3 regions of the Priestia sp. 53B2 genome follow, and region 2 is predicted to be linked to each of the others. Evidence: predicted binding sites of a transcription regulator. Region 2 holds the regulator's gene; each other region holds the start of a gene.
The links. The regulator LexA, encoded in region 2, represses DNA repair genes until DNA is damaged. The targets are predictions, from matches to a motif close to CGAACATATGTTCG.

Region 1 (8,035 bases), on a different contig from region 2:
TAATCTCGTGAATTTGTTTTAAAGGGAAGCCAAGTTCTTTAAAAAATAATATTTGCTGAAGCATATCGAGATTAGCCGGTGAATAAAGCCGGTAGCCGGATTCACTAACGGCATCAGGTTTTAATAGCCCGATTTCATCATAGTGATGCAGCGTGCGGACGCTGATTCCTACTAAGTCAGCAACTTCTTTTACTTTTCTGTTCATTCTTTCATCTCCCTTCTGAAATCTACTATAAAATATAACGCAGCGTAAGGGTCAACACTAAAAAAGAAATAATTGACTTTTAGTTTACATGCATTTATATTTAATTAGCATTAACTATTTATAACATGAAATAAATAAGCAAGCCTGGAGGAATAGATGTGACAAAAAGCAATCAGTATCTTGGAGAGATTCGTTCATCGCTTCAAGTGCTATTTGAAAAAATGCAGCCCGAAATGATGGAGAGCCTAAATGAGCATGAGATGACTCCTACGCAATTATTTGTTCTTTCTTATTTAAAGAAAGTAGGGAGCAGCAAGGTTTCTCAAATTGCAGAAATGATGGATGTCAAACCGAGCGCCGTGACTCTTTTAGTAGATCGTCTTGAACAACACAATTTTGTCGTAAGAGAACATAATAAAGAGGACAGACGAGTCGTTGATATTACCTTAACAGAATTTGGGCATCGCAAGCTTGAAGATGTGCTGAATGGTCGAAAAGCCATTATGGACCGCTACCTTTTGCATCTAACAGAAGAAGAGCTTTCCATGATGGCTTCTATTACGAAAAAGCTTGCAACATCAGCTGCTTCTTATAAAGATAAGCAGCAGTAACAAAAAAGAGGAGAGACGCACGATGGAAAATCAAAAAAATTCAAAGCGCACGCTTTTATTAATTGGGTTAATTATTGCGATGTTCTTTTCTGCCCTTGATGGAACCATTGTCGGAACAGCTATGCCAAGAATCGTAGGAGATCTTGGTGGATTGAGCATGATGACATGGCTGACAACAGCCTATTTGTTAACGTCGACAACGGTTGTTCCGATTGCAGGGAAGCTCGCTGATTTAGTAGGACGCAGAGTAATTTATGTTACAGGACTTATTATTTTTATGGTTGCTTCTGCTTTATGTGGAATGGCAAATAACATGACAGAGCTTATTTTATTCCGTGCACTACAAGGAATTGGCGGCGGCGTTATGATGCCGATGGCAATGATTGTAATCGGTGATTTATTTACAGGAAAAGCACGAGCAAAGTTTCAAGGAGTATTCGGAGGAATTTACGGTCTTGCTTCTGTCATCGGTCCACAAATTGGCGGATGGATTGTTGATTCACTGAACTGGAAATGGGTGTTTTACATCAACTTGCCGGTAGGGATACTCGCTACCGTGTTTATTGCGCTGGGACTTCAAGGAAAGAAACATACGGGACCTGTTAAATTCGATGTAGCCGGTATGTTCACAATGGTTATCGGAGTAGTGAGCTTGCTTCTGGCCCTGAGCTTTGGAGGAAAAGACTACGACTGGAACTCTTGGCAAATTGTTAGTCTATTTACACTTGCTGTTGTTGGGATCATAAGCTTTATTATTGTGGAAGCGAAAGCGAAAGAGCCGATTCTTCCGATGTATTTATTTAAGAACCGAACGTTTACGCTTTTAAATATCATTGGCTTTTTTATGAGCATTGGCATGTTCGGAGCCATTACGTTTGTTCCGTTCTTTATGCAAGGAATCGTTGGAGTCAGCGCCTCGGAATCAGGTACGATTATGACGCCGATGATGATTTCAATGATCGTAACGAGTATTATTGGAGGCCAGCTTGTTTATAAAGTTGGAATCAAACCTCAAATTGTAACGGGTATGCTTATTATGGCAGGAGGGTTCTTTTTGTTAACAACATTAGACCTTCATACTAGCAAGCTTGTTGCTACTTCTTATATGGCCATAATCGGTTTAGGAATGGGTCTTGTGATGCCAATTTTAACACTTGCTCTTCAAGAAAGCTTTTCAAAAGAAGAGCTCGGTGTGGTTACATCATCAAGTCAATTTTTCCGTTCAATTGGAGGAACGTTCGGTATTACTATCTTAGGAGCGGTAATGAATGCAAAATCAGGTACGCTTCTTACTGACAAACTCGTTCCATATTTAAACACATTGCCTGCTCAAGCAAGTGCTTTTGCGGACGGATTTAAAAAAGCGATTGATACGAATCCTGAAAGTGTGCTGCAGATGCTGTTTAGCCCTCAAGCGCTAAAGAGTATTCCATCTGCGCTTTCAGACAGCATTGTGCCAATTTTGAAGACCTCGCTAATGAGCGCATTGCACAGCGTCTTTTTTATGGGCTTAGGTTTTATTATTTTAGGAGCGGTATGCACATTGTTCTTAAGGCAGATCAAGCTTTCAAATAAAAAAGCTGAAGAAAAACCAGAAGAAGGCATTGCTGAAGTAGAACCATCACATTAAAAAAAGCGCACAAATTTGTGCGCTTTTTTCTATATCAACTAGTTGTTTCATTAGGCTTACGAAGAAAAGGGGATTGTTTAGACGTGTCATACGAAATTTGATCAAGCAAATACGTTAAATATAAGTTCAGTTCAAACCTATCTTCCGACACAAAATCTGTAAGCGCTTGCTTATTATCTTTCCACATGAGAATTCCTCCTTAATTTTACATACTAATGAATGGATTTAATATCAGAAAGCAAAAGGGAAACAACAGCTTCATTTTCGTCTTTTACGGATAGAATTTGCTGATGGAGATTTAAGTTGTGCACGCGGCCTTTGCACGTTTGCAACGTTCCATCTTTATAGTAAGAAACAGTTATCGTCCCACTTTTCGTTAATTCTCGTAAAAACATTCAAGAAGCCTCCTTAAAAAAGATTACCTGATTTAAAAGCCAGTCCTTTCATTTGGGATGAGCAAAAGGGAATTGTATGTTATGTACTGCAAGCTTCCCTTTATATTCTCCCACTTGTATGAATAGATCGAATAAAAGGTTGCTAGCTCACCTATAAACTGTCCTAAATTTCAGAATATACTGTCTTTTTTGTATAGTGTTTTTTAAAAGGATTAATGTTACATTTATTATGTAACATTCTGATGAGAAAGAAAACCGTTTCTACAAAACTTCTCTAAAAGTTACAAAATATTCATATACATGTGAAGGATGTAGAATGAGCAAATATGGAAGTAACTGCGTTTATAAAAAACGTAAATACAGCTTCAATTATTAATGACCTTAATACTAGTTATCAATTATATGTATTTTACTAATTTATTCTTCTCCGATAAAATGCAGGTAGACGAATTTGATAAGAATTTTCTAATGATTTATATAATTAAATTTGATATAATCTATAGGAATAATAATGTATGAAGGGAAACATCATTGATTAATTAGACACAGGTATTAAATGTTGTTGAAGATGATTCGTAAAAGCATACATATTTAAATTATATATTTTTGTGAGGTGGACAGTGTTGCAACTTAAGGTAGTAAACAGCCCTTTTAATCAAGAACAAGCAGATTTGCTTAATCGCCTTCTGCCGACATTAACAGAAGCACAAAAAATGTGGTTGAGCGGTTATTTAACAGCATCTCAATCTACGTCTGCCGAAGGAACGCCAGACGTTTCTACAGCAGCGCCTGCTCAAACGAAGCAGACAGTTTCAAAAGACGTAACGATTCTTTACGGATCACAAACTGGAAATGCTCAAGGACTTGCTGAAAATACAGGCAAAACGCTTGAAGCAAAAGGCTTTAATGTAACTGTATCTTCTATGAATGATTTCAAGCCAAATAATTTAAAGAAACTTGAAAATTTATTAATTGTCGTAAGTACACATGGAGAAGGAGAGCCGCCTGATAATGCGCTATCTTTCCATGAATTTCTTCACGGCCGTCGAGCGCCAAAACTTGAGAACTTCCGTTTCTCTGTCTTATCGCTTGGAGACAGCTCATATGAATTTTTCTGTCAAACAGGAAAAGAATTTGATGTGCGCTTAGCAGAACTTGGCGGTGAAAGACTGTATCCGCGCGTTGACTGTGATTTAGATTTTGAAGAGCCCGCAAATAAATGGCTTAAAGGTGTTATTGACGGATTAAGCGAAGTGAAAGGACACAGCGCTTCGGCTGCTGTTCCAGCGGAAGCTCCTGCAGGAACTTCACCATATTCAAGAACAAATCCTTTTAAAGCAGAAGTGCTTGAGAACTTAAACTTAAACGGCCGCGGATCAAATAAAGAAACGCGACACTTAGAACTATCTCTAGAAGGTTCAGGTTTGACGTATGAACCAGGAGACAGTTTAGGTATTTATCCTGAAAATGACCCGGAGCTTGTTGATCTTCTTCTTAACGAATTCAAGTGGGATGCAAGTGAAAGTGTAACGTTTAATAAAGAAGGAGAAACGCGTCCTCTTAGAGAAGCGCTAATCTCTAATTTTGAAATTACCGTTTTAACAAAGCCGCTTTTAAAGCAAGCAGCTGAGCTTACTGGAAACGATAAGTTAAAAGCGCTTGTAGAAAATCGCGAGGAATTAAAAGCATACACACAAGGCCGTGATGTAATTGACTTAGTTCGTGACTTCGGCCCATGGAACGTATCGGCACAAGAGTTTGTAGCCATTTTACGTAAAATGCCAGCGCGCCTTTACTCGATTGCAAGCAGCTTATCAGCAAACCCTGATGAAGTTCATCTAACAATCGGAGCGGTACGCTACGAAGCGCATGGACGCGAGCGTAAAGGTGTTTGTTCAGTCCTGTGTTCAGAACGTTTGCAGCCAGGCGATACGATTCCTGTATACCTTCAAAGCAATAAAAACTTTAAGCTTCCTCAAGATCAAGAAACGCCAATTATTATGGTAGGACCTGGTACAGGTGTGGCTCCGTTCCGCTCATTTATGCAAGAGCGTGAAGAAACAGGGGCGAAAGGCAAGTCATGGATGTTCTTTGGAGATCAGCACTTCGTAACAGACTTCCTTTACCAAACAGAATGGCAAAAGTGGTTAAAAGATGGCGTACTGACAAAAATGGACGTGGCGTTTTCACGCGATACAGAAGAAAAAGTATACGTACAAAACCGTATGCTCGAACATAGTAAAGAATTATTCCAATGGTTAGAAGAAGGCGCATCTTTTTATGTGTGCGGAGATAAAACAAATATGGCACGCGACGTGCACAACACGCTAGTTGAAATTATCGAAACAGAAGGCAAGATGAGCCGTGAACAGGCGGAAGGTTACCTTGCTGAAATGAAGAAACAAAAACGTTATCAGCGTGATGTATACTGAGGATTGAAAGGAGATTTTCAACATGGTAAACAAAATTTTAAAAGCGCCCGAAGGTCCTCCAAGTGACGTTGAGCGCATAAAAGATGAAAGTAATTATTTGCGCGGTACATTAGGAGAAACAATGCTCGACCGCATCAGCTCAGGTATTTCTGAAGACGATAATCGTTTGATGAAGTTCCACGGAAGCTACTTGCAAGATGATCGAGATCTTCGTAATGAACGTCAAAAACAAAAGCTAGAGCCAGCTTACCAATTCATGCTTCGCGTCCGGACTCCAGGCGGTGTTTCAACACCAGAACAGTGGCTAGTGATGGATGATTTAGCACAAAAATACGGAAATGGAACGTTAAAGCTGACAACTCGTCAGGCATTCCAAATGCACGGAATTTTAAAGTGGAACATGAAGAAAACGATTCAAGAAATCCATGCTTCGTTATTAGATACAATTGCAGCTTGCGGAGATGTAAACCGTAACGTAATGTGCAATCCGAATCCTTATCAGTCAGAAGTACACGCTGAAGTATTCGAATGGTCAAAAAAATTAAGTGATTACTTATTGCCTCGTACAAGAGCGTACCACGAACTTTGGCTAGATGAAGAGAAAGTGATCAGCACACCGGAAGTGGAAGAAGAAGTGGAACCAATGTATGGTCCGCTCTATTTGCCAAGAAAGTTCAAAATTGGCGTAGCTGTTCCACCGTCTAACGATATTGACGTGTATTCACAAGACCTTGGCTTTATTGCCATTTTAGAAGACGAGAAACTTGTTGGGTTTAACGTAGCAATCGGCGGCGGTATGGGTATGACGCACGGAGATAAAGCAACTTACCCTCAGCTTGCAAAAGTGATTGGGTTCTGTCGACCTGATCAAATTCTAGAAGTAGCTGAAAAAATCATTACGATTCAACGTGATTATGGAAACCGCTCTGTACGTAAAAACGCGCGTTTTAAATACACAGTTGATCGTCTTGGATTAGAAACGGTAAAAGAAGAGCTTGAAAATCGTCTAGGCTGGAGCTTAGACGAAGCAAAATCTTATCACTTTGATCATAACGGCGACCGCTACGGCTGGGAAAAAGGTGTAAAAGGAAAATGGCACTTTACTCTTTTTGTTCAAGGTGGACGTATTGCTGACTTTGAAGACTATAAGCTTATGACGGGTCTTCGTGAAATTGCAAAAGTTCATAGCGGTGATTTCCGTTTAACGGCCAATCAAAATTTAATTATCGCGAACGTATCAACTGAAAAGAAAAAACAAATTAGTGACCTCATCGAACAATATGGATTAACTGATGGCAAGCATTATTCGGCTCTTCGCCGCAGCTCATTAGCTTGTGTATCGCTTCCGACTTGCGGGCTTGCTATGGCAGAAGCTGAGCGTTATCTCCCAGTTCTTCTTGAGAAAATTGAAGCAATTGTAGATGAAAACGGCCTTCGCGATAAAGAAATTACCATTCGTATGACGGGCTGTCCTAACGGCTGTGCACGTCCTGCTTTAGGTGAAATTGCTTTTATCGGTAAAGCACCGGGTAAATACAATATGTATCTTGGAGCAGCATTTGATGGCAGCCGCTTAAGCAAAATGTACCGTGAAAATATCAGTGAAGAAGAAATTTTAAACGAACTGCGCGTCTTACTCCCTCGCTATGCAAAAGAAAGAGAAGAAGGCGAGCACTTTGGTGACTATGTCATCCGCGCTGGTGTAATTGAAGCTGTAACAGACGGCACGAATTTCCACGCATAATACGGATGAAGGGACCTTTCTAAACTTACAGAAAGGTCCCTTTTTTCTATTTTAATATTCTCTAACAAATACAGCTACTCCAAATACTCCTAATCTTTCAGCAGTAATTTGTTCAAAGCCGTTATCAAGTAAACAATGTGCTGCACTTCGGTAGCGCTGACCTTGAGCTAACAAACGTCCGCAAGGATTTGCGCTGCCGATTACTGTTGCTTCTACGACAGTACGAGGAGCTTGTCTATCCAAAGGATTTCGCTCCCACAGAATTGTTACCACATCCGGAGGACGTGGGATAGATACATTTCCTGTGTGTTCATGCATAGCTATCACCTCCTTACACTATAGTAAATGCAAAAAATGACAGACTGCTTGTACACACGCTGATTTTTATTAAAAAAGGCGTTCAACTATGTCCTAGTTAACCAATTTCATGGCAATGAAGTAATCAATGGAAACAGCTGAGAGAAAAAAAGAATGCTATAATGTAAAAGAAAGGAATTTTTAGCAAGGAGGGAGAAACATGCAGCAAAAACGAGTAGCGGTTATTACAGGGGGAGCAAGCGGAATTGGCAAAGAAACTGCCTTAAAGTTTGCGCAAAAAGGAGACGCGGTGGTCATTGCTGATTATGATAAAGGGAAAGGAAAAGAGACTCTTCAAAAAATTGAAGAAGCTGGAGGGAGCGCTTTATTTGTGCAAACGGACGTCACAAAGTTTGAAGAAGTGGAAGCACTGATTGAAGAAACTGTGAACCGCTTTGGGCGAATTGATGTGATGTTTAACAATGCAGGTATTGGACGCCCTACATCTATTTTAGATCAAGACTTAGAAGAATATCACCGTATTATTAATGTGAATCAGCACGGCGTTACATATGGGATTATGGCAGCGGGCAGGAAAATGAGAGAGTTAGGTATTAAAGGCGTCATTATCAATACGGCATCTATTTTTAGCTTCTTAGCCTCACCCGGTACTTATGCCTATCACGCAACGAAAGGAGCTGTTGTGATGATGACGAAATCA
Region 2 (8,035 bases):
TGATGAGTAAAAAAATGAGGATAATGAGAAAACGCCTGAAGCAATTCTCGTTGAATAAATGAAATGGGCAGTTGGCGAGTAATGTAATGAACTTGTTTTTGTAAGTGCGTTTCATTCAAGTGACGTTTCATTCTATATTCAATCAGCAGCTGATAAATGAGCTTTTCTCTTCGAAAATAGGATGATGCAACTTCTTCCTCCATTAAATATACTTCATACGTTCTCACGATTCATCCTCCCTTTCGGCTCGTTCTTTTTTGTACCATTATACCGAATGGTGTACGCAATGCTTGTCTATCGATGAAAAAATTCCTTTGTTTTTTTGTCGAAAAAAAGAGCAGACTCCTGTGGTCTGCTCTTTCTTATGAAAAAGAATTATGCATTAAGCAAGCTTTTCACTTTTGCTACTACATTTTCAACTGTAAAACCAAATTCTTTCATGATTGTTTCACCAGGAGCAGATGCACCGAAGTGATTAATACCAAGAACTTGTCCTTCGTCTCCAACATAGCGTTCCCAGCCAAGTGTAGAAGCCATTTCAATACCTAAACGTTTTTTCACTGATTTAGGGATAACACTTTCTTTGTACTCAGCAGATTGCTCTTCGAAACGATCCCATGCAGGCATACTTACTACAGATACGTCAATGCCTTCTGCAGCTAATGCTTTTTGTGCTTCTACTGCTAGGCTTACTTCAGAGCCTGTTGCAAGTATTAATGCATCCGCTTGGTCTTTACCAGCTTTAGATACAACGTACGCACCTTTAGACACGCCTTCGTATGCATTTTCTTTTGTACCTTCAAGCGTTGGCAAGTTTTGACGAGTCAATACAAGCGCCGTTGGGCGGTCAGTTGACTCTAATGCTAAGCGCCATGCAGCAGCTGTTTCATTTGCATCTGCAGGACGAACCACTGAAAGACCTGGCATTGCACGAAGTGATGGCAATTGTTCAATTGGCTCATGTGTTGGGCCGTCTTCTCCAACTGCGATACTGTCATGTGTAAATACATATGTTACAGGAAGCTTCATTAAAGCTGCTAAGCGAATTGCTGGGCGAAGATAATCAGAGAATACAAAGAATGTTCCTCCGAATACTTTTACACCGCCGTGTAGAGCCATACCGTTTAATGCAGCTCCCATTGCAAATTCACGTACACCGAACCAGATATTACGTCCGCTGTAATCAGCTGCAGTGAAGTCTTCTGAACCTTTAATCATTGTTTTATTTGAGCCAGCTAAGTCAGCTGAACCGCCGAAGAATTGAGGTACAGCTTGTGCTACTGCGTTTAATACTTCTCCAGAAGAAGCACGGCTAGCTAGGCTTGAACCCGTTTCGTATGCTGGAAGCTTTTCTTCCCAGCCTTCCGGTAACTTTCCTTCTACTGCTAGTTCAAATTGACGACCTAGTTCAGGATATTTTTCTTTATACTGTGCAAATACATCGTTCCATTCGTTTTCTTTCTTTTGGCCATCTTCAGCAATTGTAGCTTTGAAGTGAGCATACACTTCTTCTGGCACATAGAAATCTTCTTCAAATGTCCATGCATAAGCTTCTTTTGTTAATTTTGTTTCATCGGAACCTAATGGAGAACCGTGCACTCCAGAAGTACCCGCGTGGTTTGGAGAACCAAATCCGATTGTTGTTTTTACTTCAATTAGCGTTGGGCGTGTTAAATCGCCTTTTGCTTCTTCAATTGCGTTTGCAATCGCTGTCAAGTCATTGCCGTCTTCAACGCGGATTACTTGCCATCCGTAAGCTTTGAAACGATCTTCTACGTTCTCAGAGAACGAGCGATCTAAATCTCCGTCTAACGAAATATCATTTGAATCGTATAAAACAACTAAACGTCCTAATTTTAAGTGTGCCGCTAATGAAGCTGCTTCAGCAGATACACCTTCCATTAAGTCTCCGTCACCACAAATACCATACGTAAAGTGGTCTACAATTTCTAAACCTTCTTTGTTGTATGTTTCAGCTAAATGACGTTCTGCCATTGCTTTACCAACAGCCATTGCAATACCTTGTCCTAGTGGACCAGTTGTTGCATCAACACCTGCTGTATGACCGAACTCCGGATGACCTGGTGTTTTACTTCCCCATTGACGGAAGTTTTTAAGGTCTTCAATTGATAAGTCATATCCAGCTAAATGAAGCAAGCTGTATAATAGTGCCGATCCGTGTCCTGCTGATAATACAAAGCGGTCACGGTTGAACCAGTTTGGATTCTTTGGATTGATGTTCATAAATTTTGTCCACAATGTATATGCCATTGGAGCAGCTCCCATTGGCATACCTGGGTGACCTGAATTTGCTTTTTCAATCGCATCGATTGATAAAGTACGAATTGTTGCAATCGAAAGATCTTCAATACGTTGTGTCATACTCTTCATTCCTTTCAAAACTATGTACATATGTTATCATACTAATGATTTGCTTATTTGTACAATACTTGAACCAAAAAAAATTCCACTTTTACAGTTTTTGTGTGCCTTATTAAAAATATACAAAAAACTAGAGGGAACACTCCCTCTAGTTTTACTAGAACGTCTTAGTGAAGACGCTTCTTTTTACTCTCTTTTAACTTCTTAGGCGTAACATCTTTACCTTCTTCGTCCACAACTTTAATCGTATGAAGGTGATTTGTCATAGATTGTCGGAAAACTTTTAAATATTCCTGACGTAGCTCTTGCTGTTCTTTCGCTTCAGATTCTGTCAGCCCTTCAGCCTTTGCCTTTTTTGAAAGAGCATTAATACGAGCAAGTTTATCTTTTGATAGCATATAAAACCTATCTCCTTATAATCAATAATTAAAATTACCGAACCGCTCCGGCAACATGTAGTCATCTTACTAAATCTCTTTCGTTTTATCAAGAGATTGAGCATTCTCTTGATAGCGACGATGTACCGTCGCTTTTGAAATATTATAACCAAAACCTTTTAGCGTAACTGAAATTTCAGCAAAGGTTAAGCCGTTATGGCGAAGGCGTACAATTTCTTCAATCGGCGCTTCTTTTTTTTCTCTTCCCGAGTTAACTCCTTGATTTTTTAAATTTTGCTGCGGACGATAACCGTTTTCGACGGCTCTTTTCATTCCTCTTTTAATTTTAGCATTATGTAATTTTCGCTGATGCTCTTCCACTAAGCTAATAATATCTAACACCATCGAATCAGATTCTGAAAGCTGAAGCTGACCTTGATGACTAATCGTATAGATCGTAGCATTTTCTTTATGAAAAGCATGAAGCAGCGCAATTCGGGCATTTCCTCTGCCTAATCGTGTTTCATCTTGAATGAGCAGCACAGATATTTTTTCTTCTTTCATTGTATGAAGAACATCCAAAATACCCTCTCTGTCTACGTCATATCCGCTTGCTTTTTCCATTACGACTTTTCTTACGTCTAGATGGTGAAGATTAGCAAGCTTTTTTAATTCTTCTTGCTGGCGCTGTAAAGATGTTTCTTGGGTTTTTTTATCCGTACTGACACGGCAATAAATAATGGCGTCCACTTTTATCACGACCTTTTCGGCTTCTAACAATATTCAGGAACGGCCGTTACACACTACTGTTCAATTGCCACTTGATTATGTAACTCTTTTTTTAAAACAGGAATATATAATTTATCTCCAGGAGATAAGGACTGTGCAGTGTCTGAGTTTAAATCATTGACGTCTTCAACCCATTTGACAAATTCGTTGGTGGTCAAATGATGGTGATTATGATACTTGTTGGACAATTCCCAAAGCGTATCTCCTTTTGTAATAGTAACCGTTGAATATTTGTCTAAATCTACTTTATCCGCTCCTAAAACCAGCGTCAATACATATGTAAGTGCAGCGATAACTGCAAAAAAAATAGCGTAATGTTTCATAGAATGTAAGAATTGTTGCATATTATGATCCCCCTATCAGAATATATGTTCTTATTTTAGTGAGAACATTTGTTTCTGTCAATGGAATTCTTCGAACTTATGTTTGTATATTGACACATCACGTGGTATAATTCACCTAAAGAATAGCTAAAATCGAGGTGAAAAATATGAAGCTATCAAAACGTCAACAAGACATACTAGATTTTATTAAGCACGAAGTAAAATTAAAAGGTTATCCGCCTTCTGTTCGTGAGATTGGGGAAGCGGTAGGATTAGCCTCTAGCTCCACTGTACACGGGCATTTAGCTCGTTTAGAAAGCAAAGGGTTAATTCGCAGAGATCCAACAAAACCAAGAGCAATCGAAGTTCTTCAACTAGACGAAGTAAACATTCCTAAAAGCAATGTCATTAATGTTCCTGTTATCGGTAAAGTAACAGCGGGTCTTCCTATAACAGCCGTTGAAAATGTGGAAGAATATTTCCCTCTTCCAGATAAATTCGTTTCTCCAGATGATCATGTATTTATGCTTGAAATTATGGGAGAAAGTATGATTGAAGCAGGTATTCTAGATGGGGATATGGTAATCGTACGTCAGCAGCAAACAGCTAATAATGGAGATATTGTGGTCGCTATGACCGAAGACAACGAAGCAACGGTAAAACGTTTCTTTAAAGAAGAAAATTTCGTTCGTTTACAGCCTGAAAATTCAACGATGGCGCCTATTATTCTTCGCCACGTAACGATTTTAGGAAAAGTAACTGGTGTATATCGCACGATTCACTAATCAGACACTGTATGTAAAACCAACTAATCATGATGTTAGTTGGTTTTTTTACGTTTGTTTTCTAAAAAAATTGGCATATTATAAATGATACGTTGAATCATTGCAGGCAGGTAGAACTGTTTTTATAAAGCTTGTTTTACCTTTTACTTTCTATCTGCATTTCCTCGACTCTTAAAAGGAAATACAACCCACCATAAGAAGGATGTAGTTTATGACCAATACACCAAGGAAAACAGAACCATTTCAAGCCATTGTACCTACTAAAGCAATGAACATGTTTCTTTTTCCTTTTTCCTTTGATCGAAAAAATAAAGAGCAGCTTGTTCATGCACTGAAAGCAAATTTGTTCGAGTTTTTTTCCATTCAAAATAAACATTTAGAAAAAGAGTACTACGGAGAACAATATTACGTATCTCATGATAGCCTGGATCAATATTTTCTTCCTTACATTGAATGCATTCTATTCCCTGACTCATGCGAAAAAGAAGGGTTGCTTCGATTTTCAAAAAAAATAGACCATACCATTACGTTACACACTTCCTCCACCACCGTGTCTAGCAACGTGCTGTCTGTGGATGTTTTTTTATGTCCTTTTGAAATTGGCGTCATGACCATTCGCACTGAGATAAGCCATAATCATTACACCTATGATGATACTTTAGAGTTCATGAATCATTTTCGTGTATTAGAACCGAAGCTTGCTGAAGAGCATGGATCCACCATTACCTATGAACATCATCGCTATAGCAAAGTGCAAGATTATATTTTTTCGCAGCTCGCGCCATTTTTGAACGAACACATCAAGAAAGAAGCCACACGTGAACAGCACGTTGGGAGCCTTCCTTATTTTATCGATGAACGGATGTTTGTGTTAAGTTATGTAACGGTAAATCAAGAGCAAGAGATTAATTCCACAACTTTATTTCGTACTGGACAGCTAAATAGCTATACGCCTGACGGGAAAGCGTTTATTTCTGCACACAATCATGAGTATATTAAAACGTATAATACTAAACACGTGTATCCCAGATGGGCTCCTGAAACCTATTATGTCATAACAGACCATGTGTTTTCGTGTATTTCTAAATCGACAGACTCTAAAACGGATCAGCTTTTGATGAATCATCTATTTGGCCAGCATTACTATAATTTATTTTTACATTTTTTCTATAAAATCGTGTTGCTAAAACTATCTTATGAATATTCTCAGCTCACGTTTCATAAAAATTCAGAGGGCATTGAACGACTAATCCGCTCTATTACCGTGTTTTCAGGTAAATATTTGTTTTTAGAAATTAGCTCTCGCACAGAAGGTCAAGAGTTTTCTAAGCTCTTTAAAAAAATCTTCCATATCAATTCTCTTTATCAAGAAGTCAAAGAAACCCTTGGTACTTTGTACCAAAATCAAGAGAAAATCGCAGCCAAGCGTCACAATTACTTATTATTAATTTTAACGATTTACACGGTTCTTTCAGGTATTTACGGAATGAATTTAGTTATTAGCAAACTAGAGGGAAACATCAATTGGGATAGTATGAAGCAGTTTTCTATCTTTGAATATATCGCTTTAATAGTAGCTCTATCAGGAATTCTGATCAGCATTAGTCTCGGAGTGAGTTCCCTATGGAATTTATTAAAAGATCGATTTAAAACATAAAAGCCGTTCGTATCAGAGAATACACCATTGAAAAAAGAAGAGGTCGAGACATAACTACACCCCTCCAATCTACAGACGAACAAATGGGATACATGAAACCTACGTTCACCATACCAATGAAAAAATCCGAACGAGTTGGATTCTCCATCAAGAATCTCGATTCATCGTTCGGATCTTCTTCAACTAAAATAATTTTGTCCTAACCTCTTCTTTTTATTCTTTTTGAAGCTGTAAATCACTTGGCGCCCAGTCTGGAATTCCATCATCTTCATCAAATTCAATAATAATATCCGTTATTCCTTTTTCCTGCAAAATACGATTTTCCAGACGATCTTTAATATCATCAGCTTCTGCCACTGTTAAAGAAGGATCAATTTCTACTTTTAATTCAACGTGAAGCTCTTCTCCTTCTTTCATCACCATTAATGTTTGAATATCATGCACTTGTACATCTTGCATGACAATCGCGCCAATTTTTATTTCCATTTCTTTATCTGCTTCACCAAGCGCTCCAGCAGCATTATCTAAAAATACTCGTCCTACTACAAAAAACATCATAAGCCCAATTAAAATAGAAGCAATTCCTTCAGCTTGGTGAAAAGGTGTAAACCGTGAAATAAAAACGGCTATTAATGCCAATACGCCTCCTCCAGTAGCTACCAGATCTTCCATAAAGACCAGCTTGGTTGCTGGCTTTGCTTTCTTTAAATGAACAAAGCTTTGCGTAAAAACATTGACCTCTGCGGTATTCATTCCGACATCGTGCAAAATTTCTTTCATTGCCTTAAATAGGACAAACATCTCAAGTAACACCGAGATGCCAAGTACTGCAATATTTAAAATAAAGCCTGAAGACTTCGTCGGATGAAGAATATGGTGATATCCTTCTTTAATCGTTTCAAACGCCATAATCCCTACTACAAGAACCGCTCCTAATAGAACGAGATTAACCAATCGGCCGAAACCGTTTGGAAATCGTTTGGTCGGGGCTTTTTTACTTAATGCCGAACCTATAAAGACAAAAAACTGATTAGCTGCATCTCCTAAGCTGTGCATCGTTTCAGCAAACATTGCTACATTCCCTGTTAAAGCGAAGGCAATTCCTTTAATGATAGAGATAATGGTATTAACTACAGCGGCCATCATGGCCGATTTATTTCCCTTTCGCAACAATTTAATTAATTCACTCATGTAATCCCTCCGTTTGCGCCTTTGATGAGATTCGATTACGGTTAGTGTATGTGAATTTAAAAATTAAAAACCTCCAACATACAAGTTGGAGGTTTTTAGTCATGTTTCATTATTTTTTAAAACGGTACGGTACAGTTGTAACAATTACATTTTTACGGTAAAGCAAATGTGCTTTTAACAGTAGACTGGACTGATTGTGAAGGATATTTTGCCAGCTTTTTTTCGTAATGAATTGTGGAATAACGACCGTAATAGCCATATTGTTTTCCCGCGCTTTTTCCTCGGCCATATCAATGAATCGAAACAGCGGCCGCACTAAGCTGCGGTATTGAGAGTGAAACGTAACAATACGAATATCAGGCTGCCACTTCTCCCACTTCTCTTCCATTCTCTTTTCGCTTTCTCGATCGAAGGCCACGTGCACTGCAATAACGGTATCGCCAATCGTTCGTGCATAATTTAATGAATTTTCTACTACCTTTGTCATTCCTGCTACAGGAACAATGACCACACTTCCCTCAAGCGTTCCAA
Region 3 (8,035 bases), on a different contig from region 2:
CACCAATTAAAATTGCTAGTGCATATAAAAGAGGATTTCCTTGTACAATTCCGATAACGAATACGCCGCCGTGTGGTGCTGGTAAACCGATGTGGAACATCATTGTTAAAGCACCTGCTACTGCAGCACCGATAACCGATGCGGGAATCACACGGCCTGGGTCAGCTGCTGCGAATGGAATCGCACCTTCTGTGATAAATGAAAGACCCATTACATAACACGTTTTACCTGTTTCGCGCTCTTGGCGAGTAAATTTGTTTTTGAACAAAGTTGTCGCAATAGCCATACCTAATGGTGGAACCATACCGCCTGCCATAATCGCTGCGTGTGGTGCATAGTTTCCAGCATCAATCATTGCAATACCAAATGTAAAGGCTGCTTTATTAATAGGACCACCCATATCAATCGCCATCATACCGCCTAAGATAATACCTAATAATACTAAGTTACCTGTACCAAATCCACTTAACCAGTGCGTTAATCCTTTGTTAATTGCACTAACTGGCTCATTTACAACATAAAGCATAATCAATCCTGAAATAAAAATCCCAAATAGCGGATAAAGAAGAACTGGCTTAATTCCATCAAGCGCTTGCGGTAAACCGCTGAATAATTTCTTTAACCCCACTACTACATAACCTGCTAAGAAACCAGCGATTAAACCACCTAAGAAACCGCCTCCGCCAGAAGCTGCTAAAAGACCTGCAACCATACCGGGAGCTAAACCGGGACGATCAGCAATACTCATTGCAATAAACCCTGCTAGTACTGGTACTAGTAAGAAGAATGCATTATCTCCGCCAATTGTTTTTAGCGCCGCTGCAAATGCATTGTACGTTGGATCTTTCGGCTCTGCTGAGTGAATGCCAAACATAAATGAAATGGCAATTAAGATCCCGCCCCCTACAACAAACGGAAGCATTGCGGATACACCGCTCATTAGGTGCTTGTAAAAGCCTGTACGCTCTGATCCTTTACTTTCTCCGCCTTCTTTGCTGCCACCGCCGCCGCTGTATACAGGAGCGTCTCCTTTTAACGCGCGGTTAATTAATTCTTCAGGCTTGCGAATCCCTTCAGCTACTGGAACTTGAATGACTTTTTTACCTGCAAAACGTTCCATTTCTACTTGCTTGTCCGCTGCAACAATAATAGCGGTAGCGTTTTCAATTTCTTCCTTCGTCAACGCGTTTTTAACCCCGCTGGAACCGTTTGTTTCAACTTTGAGCGTGACATTCATGTCTTTCGCTTTTGCTTTTAAGCTGTCCGCTGCCATATATGTGTGGGCAATTCCCGTTGGACAAGCCGTTACAGCAAGCACTAATTGATCTGAAGCTGTATCTACTTCCTCTTCCGGCGCTTCATTTTCAGTTTCTTTATCATCAATTGCTTTAATGACTTCATCAATTGATGATGCTGTTAGCAACGTTTTTCGGAACGATTCGTCCATTAATAACGTAGACAAACGAGATAGTGTTTCTAAGTGAGCATTATTCGCTCCTTCACTCGCTGCAATCATGAAGAATAAGTGTGCAGGCTGTCCGTCTAATGATTCATAATCAATACCTTCTGTTGAGCGTCCAAATGCAATGGCCGGTGTTTTTACCGAGCTTGTTTTCGCATGCGGAATGGCAATACCTTCCCCAATTCCCGTTGTACTTTGGGATTCACGATTTAAAATTGCTTCTTTATAGCCAGCTCGGTCGCTTAAGCGACCAGCTTCGTCTAATTTCCCAACTAATTCATCAATAACATCAGCTTTTGACGTGCTTTTTAAATCAAGAATGATTGTATCTTTTTTTAATAATTCAGTAATTCTCATTCTCGTTTCCCCCTACTCTACCTTTGTGATTGACACTTGTTCACGAAGCGTCTTTACATCTTCTGCTGTACATAATTCAAGTGAGAATGCTGTGGCACTTCCTGAAGCTACTCCTGTTTGAAAAGCTTCTAATAAATCACCTTGTTTTACGTAAGAAGCAATAAATCCAGCTACAAGTGAATCGCCAGCTCCAACAGAATTTTTTAGCGTTCCTTTAGGGACTGTGGCACTGTAGACACCGCTTTCGTTAATAAGAAGTGCTCCATCACCTGCCATAGACACAACGACGTTTTGCGCTCCTTGTTCTACGAGCTTCTTACCGTATACTAGCGCATCTTCTGCACTGTTTACTTCTACATCAAACAATTCTGCAAGTTCATGATGATTCGGTTTGATAAAAAACGGCTTGTGAGACACGACGTCTAGCAAGGTTTTTCCACTTGCATCTACTACAACTTTTACTCCGTTCGCTGCTGCTAGTTCAGTTAACGTTTCATACACAGAACTTGGAAGCGTTTTCGGTATACTCCCCGCTAATACGAAGATATCGCCTTCAGTCATTTGCTTTACTTGAGTCAATAAAGACTGAAGCGCTTCGTCTGTAATAGCAGGTCCTTGACCGTTAATTTCTGTTTCTTTTTCTGTTTTTAACTTTACGTTAATACGGGTATCTCCCTCAACTCTTGTAAAAGCTGTTTCGATATTCTCCGCTTTTAAGTAGTCTTCGATATAGGTTCCTGTAAAGCCGGCTACAAAACCGAGGGCTTTATTATCAACACCTAATCGCTTTAAAACGCGAGAGACGTTAATGCCTTTTCCTCCTGGAAACTTGGCTTCATTCGTTGTGCGGTTAAGCCCGCCTTCTTCGAATGCTGAAACATGTACTACGTAATCAACGGATGGGTTCAACGTACATGTATAAATCATGATTTCACAACCTTTATGTCTGTTTTGTTTGCATACTGTATAAGTACATCGCTAGGTACGTCATTTGTTATAATTTTTGCTTCATGTAAATCGGCTATTTTTGCAAAGCTTGTTTCAAAAAACTTAGTGGAATCTGATAAAATATAAGATTCTCTAGACAGCTTCATTGCCGTTTGCTTGATCAATGCTTCTTCTGGATCAGGAGTTGTATATCCATATTGATGATGAATCCCATTCGCTCCCATAAAGCACTTATCAAAACGATATTGCTCAAGACTTAAAAGAGCTCCATTGCCAATTAAAGCACCCGTTTTATGTTTAACAGATCCCCCAATTAAATAGAGGGTGATACCTTGTTCTAGCATCGGGTTTAAATGCATTAAACCATTTGTCACGACAACTACATCTTTTTGCTTTAAAAAAGGAATCATTTCATACGTTGTAGTTCCTGCATCTAAAAAAATACAGTCACCTTCATTTATAATGGAAGCCGCATACTCTGCAATGTTTCGTTTATCTTGAACATTTTTAGCAGATTTTTCGATAACGCTCAGTTCGATTCGTTTACTGCGAATAAGCGAAGCGCCACCGTGAACACGTTTGAGCATTTGCTCTTCTTCTAGTTGACTTAAGTCTCTTCTAATGGTGGATTCCGAAGCGCCTGTAACTTCGATAAACTCTTGCACTTTTACAAGTTCTTTCTCTTTTAAAAGTTTTAAGATTAGTTGATGTCTTTCCGGCGTTAACATGTTCTAGCTCCTTTTTCAAAAAAGCGTTTTCATTTATTTCATGTACTTACTTTATCACGCTTTACATTCAAAATCAATCATAAAAAATCAAAAACATTCATTTTTTTAATTACAAAATAAAGTTTTTTGAACGAACAATTAGATTTGCATTTGGTTTAATAATAGTTAGCACAAAAGGAAATATGCTGGTAATTCAAGAATTTGTCTACTTTTCTCATTATATGTAAAGGTTTTCTTCTACTCAATTAGCTATGACTGTTTTTGACTATTTCTTGACCGATTGAATTTTTCTGACTGAATCGAGCATAGCTTGTCCTGATTTCATAAAAGCCTACACACCAAAAAAGTTGTCCACCTTTTTGGACAACTCAAAGTGACCCATCATTTAAATAAAAACAGAAGCATATATAATATGGAAGCAAGGGCAGAAGAAATAGCTAAACTTGAGATAAAACGAACGAGTCTTTTTTTAATGAACTGCGTTAATTCGATTTCTCTTACTTGAGTTTTTTCATTTTGCATACAATAATCCCTTCTTTAATTAAAATTTCCTAGTAGCTAGAAGTTACTACTCGCAGAATATGCTTTTATGTATTGTATGCATGCGTTAAAAAAAAGATACAAAACGAACAAAAAAGCTACTCTTAGCTAGAGTAGCTTTCATCTTTCCATACATCTGCTTCAATTACTGCATCCGCTCGAATCGAATATGTATAACAAGGGCCTGTAACCATCAGCGTATTCGACTGCAGCGAGACTTTATCGATCGTCACTCGTTCATACCTTTGAATATGTCCTGCTTCATAGACGTGAAGCGTTACTGGATGATGCTCCGAGTAACTGTTCATAATGACATTTTCAATATGCTCAATCTTTTCTTTTTTCAACCCTAAAGGCTGCTTATGCGCCTCGGGACTGTACATTTTCTTCATTTTCTCTAAATGCTCGGGCATTACTAACTTCGCATACTGTTTTAATTCATCTTGATACACGTTCATTCTCCCCCTTGACTCTTGCTTCTATTTTACCGAACGAACATTCTCATTGCAAAACTTTTTAATCAAAATAAAAGCAAACAATTTATTTTTTCATACTCCATAAAAACTGTCAAAAGATTTTATGTTAATAGCAGAAACTGATTTTTTAAAAATAATAATATCCCATCTTTAATTCGGTCTCTAGAGTTGGTATAATACATTGTCATGACTGTGTTTTCGGAGCTTTTGATGATTGGAGGTAACGTTCATGATTAATAAAATAAAAGAAATTATCCTCATTATTCTAGGGAGCCTCATTTTCGCACTGGCCATTAATTACTTTGCTATTCCAAATGAATTAGCAGAAGGCGGCGTAACCGGTGTAACAATGATTACCTATTATGTATTAGGCTGGTCTCCGGGTATCACAAACTTTATATTAAACGGTTTGCTGGTACTGATCGGATACAAATTGCTTCATAAACGTGTGATTGTTTACACAATTATATGTATTATTTTCACTTCTCTATTCCTACATATAACTGAAGGACTGGGAAATCCTCTTGACGATACGCTACTAGGGGCTATTTTTGCTGGTATTTTAGCTGGTGTAGGACTCGGACTTGTGTTTAGAGGCGGCGGAACTTCCGGAGGCTCTGCAGTTATTGCCCGCTTAGCTAATCAATATCTAGACTGGAATATTAGCAAAACGATGCTGGCAATTGATTTATTAGTTGTAGCAAGCGCTTATTTTGTCATCGGTGGAGAAAAGACGATGTATACGGTTATTTCTCTTTACATCGGAACGAAGGTGCTTGATTATATCATTGAAGGACTCAACCCCCGCAAAGCAATCACTATTATTTCACACCGTTCAGCTGAAGTAGCCGAACAAGTCAATAAAAAGATGCAGCGTGGCGTCACTGTCTTTTCTGCTCATGGAAGCTATACAAAAGAAGCAAAAGACGTATTGTACGTAGTGGTGAACAAACAAGAACTGCTAGAATTAAAGCGCATTATTCATAAAGTCGACGAACAAGCTTTTGTGGTCGTACACGACGTGCGCGACGTCTTTGGAGTAGGTTTTACCATTCCAAAAGCCAGTTGAAAACCCGCTGTAAAAAAGCGGGTTTTTTCTATTATATATGTTTGCGCTGAAAATACTGCAAACCTGCCGTTATAAAAAGAAAAAACTTTCTTGGAACGACAATAAAAAGCTCTGTAATGAAAATCTAAAAAGCTAAAGGGCGATGCCTTTTAGCTTTTTTCTTTACACGTCCATTTAATTAACAAGCCGCAGTGCGTTAATCCTCCCCCAAACCCATAGAGAATAAGGAGGTCATTACCCTGTACTTTCCCTGTCATTATTCCTTCGTTTAAAGCAAGCGGAATAGAAGCTGAAGATGTATTTCCGCAGTATTGCACACTCGTTAACGTTTTATCCATTGAAACACCTGTTTTAGCACAAATAGCTTCAATCATTCGAAGGTTTGCGCTGTGCGGAATAAACCAATTTACATCTGAAAGAAAAATGGAAGTATTCTTTAATAATGCTTCTACTCCTTTTGGAATCGTTCGGACAGCAAAGCGATATACTTCACGCCCGTTTTGAACTAAATTCCCGCTCGAGTTAATTTCTTTTCCAAAAAGAGTGTTAGATAAGTTAGAACGGTATAAATTTCCCCCTCCGCTTCCGTCCGTTCCGTAGTGACATCCTAAGAAACTTGGATTATGCTCATCGTACTCTACAAGCATAGCTCCCGCTCCGTCACCAAACAGCACGCATGTGGCCCGGTCCGTATAATCTGTAATTTTCGACATGACTTCGGCACCAATAACTAAAATCTTTTTATGCAATCCCGACGTCACTAAGCCGTTCGCCACATGAAGGCCATATGTAAACCCGGCGCATGCTGCACTTAAGTCAAATGCAGCAGCTTGCTCAATATGAAAGTAATCTTGAATCTGACATGCTACGCTAGGAAAAAAGTGATCCGGCGTTGTTGTCGAAACAATAATTGCATCTACATCTTCTATTTCTACAGCATATCGGTTAAGCAAATTTTCAACTGCTCGAATGGCAAGCGTAGACGTGTATTCGCCTTCACCAGCAATTCGTCGCTCTTTCATTCCGGTACGCTGCACAATCCATTCGTCATTTGTATCAACCATTTCTTTTAAATGGTCGTTCGTTAATTTTTGCTTTGGTGTATACGTCCCCATTCCTGTGATTCTAGCTTTTGATTGTATCATTTCTCCACCTCAAATCAGTTGATACTTAATTATAACACCTACTTTTAATATCTGATACTAATTTATTAGCAGATAAAAAGCGCAAAGGCATACCCTTTACGCTTTTTATTAAATAGAATAATCTTCTGGAATAAATACCTTTAGCTGCTTAGGCTTTACATACACCTGTTCTCCCACTTGAAGACTGAGGACTTTATAGTGCTCTTTGCTCAATTCAGCTTCTAAAAATTCTTCTGCATCTTCTCTTTTTAATTCAACTTGCACGATAGGCCCTATCACATGAATATAGCTAACGGTTGCAGAAACAGCATCTGTGCTTGTTTTTACCTTTTCAAGGTGAATATCATGAGGTCGCACGTATCCAACAGCTGCTTCTTCATTTCTTCCGCTAAACTCTGGAACATCCATTTCAAAGCTTCCTTGTTTTAGTCTGCCTTTATGAATGCGGCCCTTGAATAAATTGACGTTCCCCAAAAAATCGTACACAAATGGACTGTTAGGATGATCATATACTTCCTCAGGACTTCCAATCTGCTCAATTTTCCCGTTGTTCATCACAACAATACGATCGGCCACATCTAAAGCTTCTTCTTGATCATGCGTAACGAAAATACTCGTAATATGAAAATCATTATGCAATTTACGCAGCCACCTGCGCAAATCTTTGCGAACTTTTGCATCCAGAGCGCCAAAAGGTTCATCTAATAACAGTACTTTCGGTTCTACTGCTAACGCTCGAGCAAGCGCTACTCGCTGGCGCTGTCCGCCCGATAATTGAGAGGGATAGCGATTGGCAAGCGGCTCTAGTTTAACAAGCTGCAGCAGCTCGGTTACTTTCTTGGTAATGTCTGTTTTAGAAGGTCTTGTTTTTTTAGGTCGTACTTTTAAACCATACGCAACGTTATCAAATACAGTCATATGTCTGAACAAAGCATAGTGTTGAAAAACAAACCCTACATTTCGCTCCTTTGGATTTACGTGCGTAATTTCCTTTCCATCAAATAAAATAGCTCCTTGATCAAGGTGTTCAAGACCGGCAATGATACGAAGCAAAGATGTTTTTCCAGAACCGGACGGACCGAGTAAAGCTACTAATTCACCCGTTCGAATATCAATGTTAATAGAATCCAGCGCTTTAAAATCACCAAAGTTCTTTGATACATGCTTAATATGGATACTCATCTCATAAGCTCCTTCCTATTTAAATATGCTTGGCTTTCCACTCGATAATGTTTTTCACAATTAAGGTAAAAATAGCTAGAACCGACATTAAAGAAGCTACCGCAAATGCGGCTGCAAACTGATATTCA

Region 1: the regulator LexA is predicted to act here: its motif matches at 2,970-2,983, upstream of ACN6NE_RS27685 (YolD-like family protein).
Region 3: the regulator LexA is predicted to act here: its motif matches at 4,524-4,537, upstream of ACN6NE_RS21955 (YolD-like family protein).

What each region holds. Positions count from the first base shown of each region.
Region 1 is NZ_JBLZXA010000030.1:567,516-575,550, reverse strand. Features, by position in the region: gene ACN6NE_RS27705 (MerR family transcriptional regulator) at 1-205, opposite strand, end outside; gene ACN6NE_RS27700 (MarR family winged helix-turn-helix transcriptional regulator) at 364-816, shown strand; gene ACN6NE_RS27695 (MDR family MFS transporter) at 839-2,446, shown strand; gene ACN6NE_RS27690 (hypothetical protein) at 2,481-2,633, opposite strand; gene ACN6NE_RS27685 (YolD-like family protein) at 2,659-2,841, opposite strand; gene ACN6NE_RS27680 (assimilatory sulfite reductase (NADPH) flavoprotein subunit) at 3,465-5,273, shown strand; gene cysI (assimilatory sulfite reductase (NADPH) hemoprotein subunit) at 5,296-7,017, shown strand; gene ACN6NE_RS27670 (hypothetical protein) at 7,069-7,335, opposite strand; gene ACN6NE_RS27665 (SDR family NAD(P)-dependent oxidoreductase) at 7,535-8,035, shown strand, end outside.
Region 2 is NZ_JBLZXA010000008.1:313,370-321,404, forward strand. Features, by position in the region: gene sirA (sporulation inhibitor of replication protein SirA) at 1-227, opposite strand, end outside; gene tkt (transketolase) at 376-2,382, opposite strand; gene ACN6NE_RS05015 (DUF896 domain-containing protein) at 2,550-2,780, opposite strand; gene ACN6NE_RS05020 (YneB family resolvase-like protein) at 2,850-3,509, opposite strand; gene yneA (cell division suppressor protein YneA) at 3,563-3,892, opposite strand; gene lexA (transcriptional repressor LexA) at 4,039-4,656, shown strand; gene ACN6NE_RS05035 (hypothetical protein) at 4,868-6,313, shown strand; gene ACN6NE_RS05040 (cation diffusion facilitator family transporter) at 6,527-7,504, opposite strand; gene ACN6NE_RS05045 (APC family permease) at 7,614-8,035, opposite strand, start outside.
Region 3 is NZ_JBLZXA010000027.1:286,664-294,698, reverse strand. Features, by position in the region: gene ACN6NE_RS21975 (PTS fructose transporter subunit IIABC) at 1-1,819, opposite strand, end outside; gene pfkB (1-phosphofructokinase) at 1,832-2,746, opposite strand; gene ACN6NE_RS21965 (DeoR/GlpR family DNA-binding transcription regulator) at 2,743-3,495, opposite strand; gene ACN6NE_RS21960 (hypothetical protein) at 3,877-4,017, opposite strand; gene ACN6NE_RS21955 (YolD-like family protein) at 4,140-4,493, opposite strand; gene ACN6NE_RS21950 (YitT family protein) at 4,741-5,580, shown strand; gene ACN6NE_RS21945 (beta-ketoacyl-ACP synthase 3) at 5,730-6,725, opposite strand; gene ACN6NE_RS21940 (sulfate/molybdate ABC transporter ATP-binding protein) at 6,834-7,907, opposite strand; gene cysW (sulfate ABC transporter permease subunit CysW) at 7,927-8,035, opposite strand, start outside.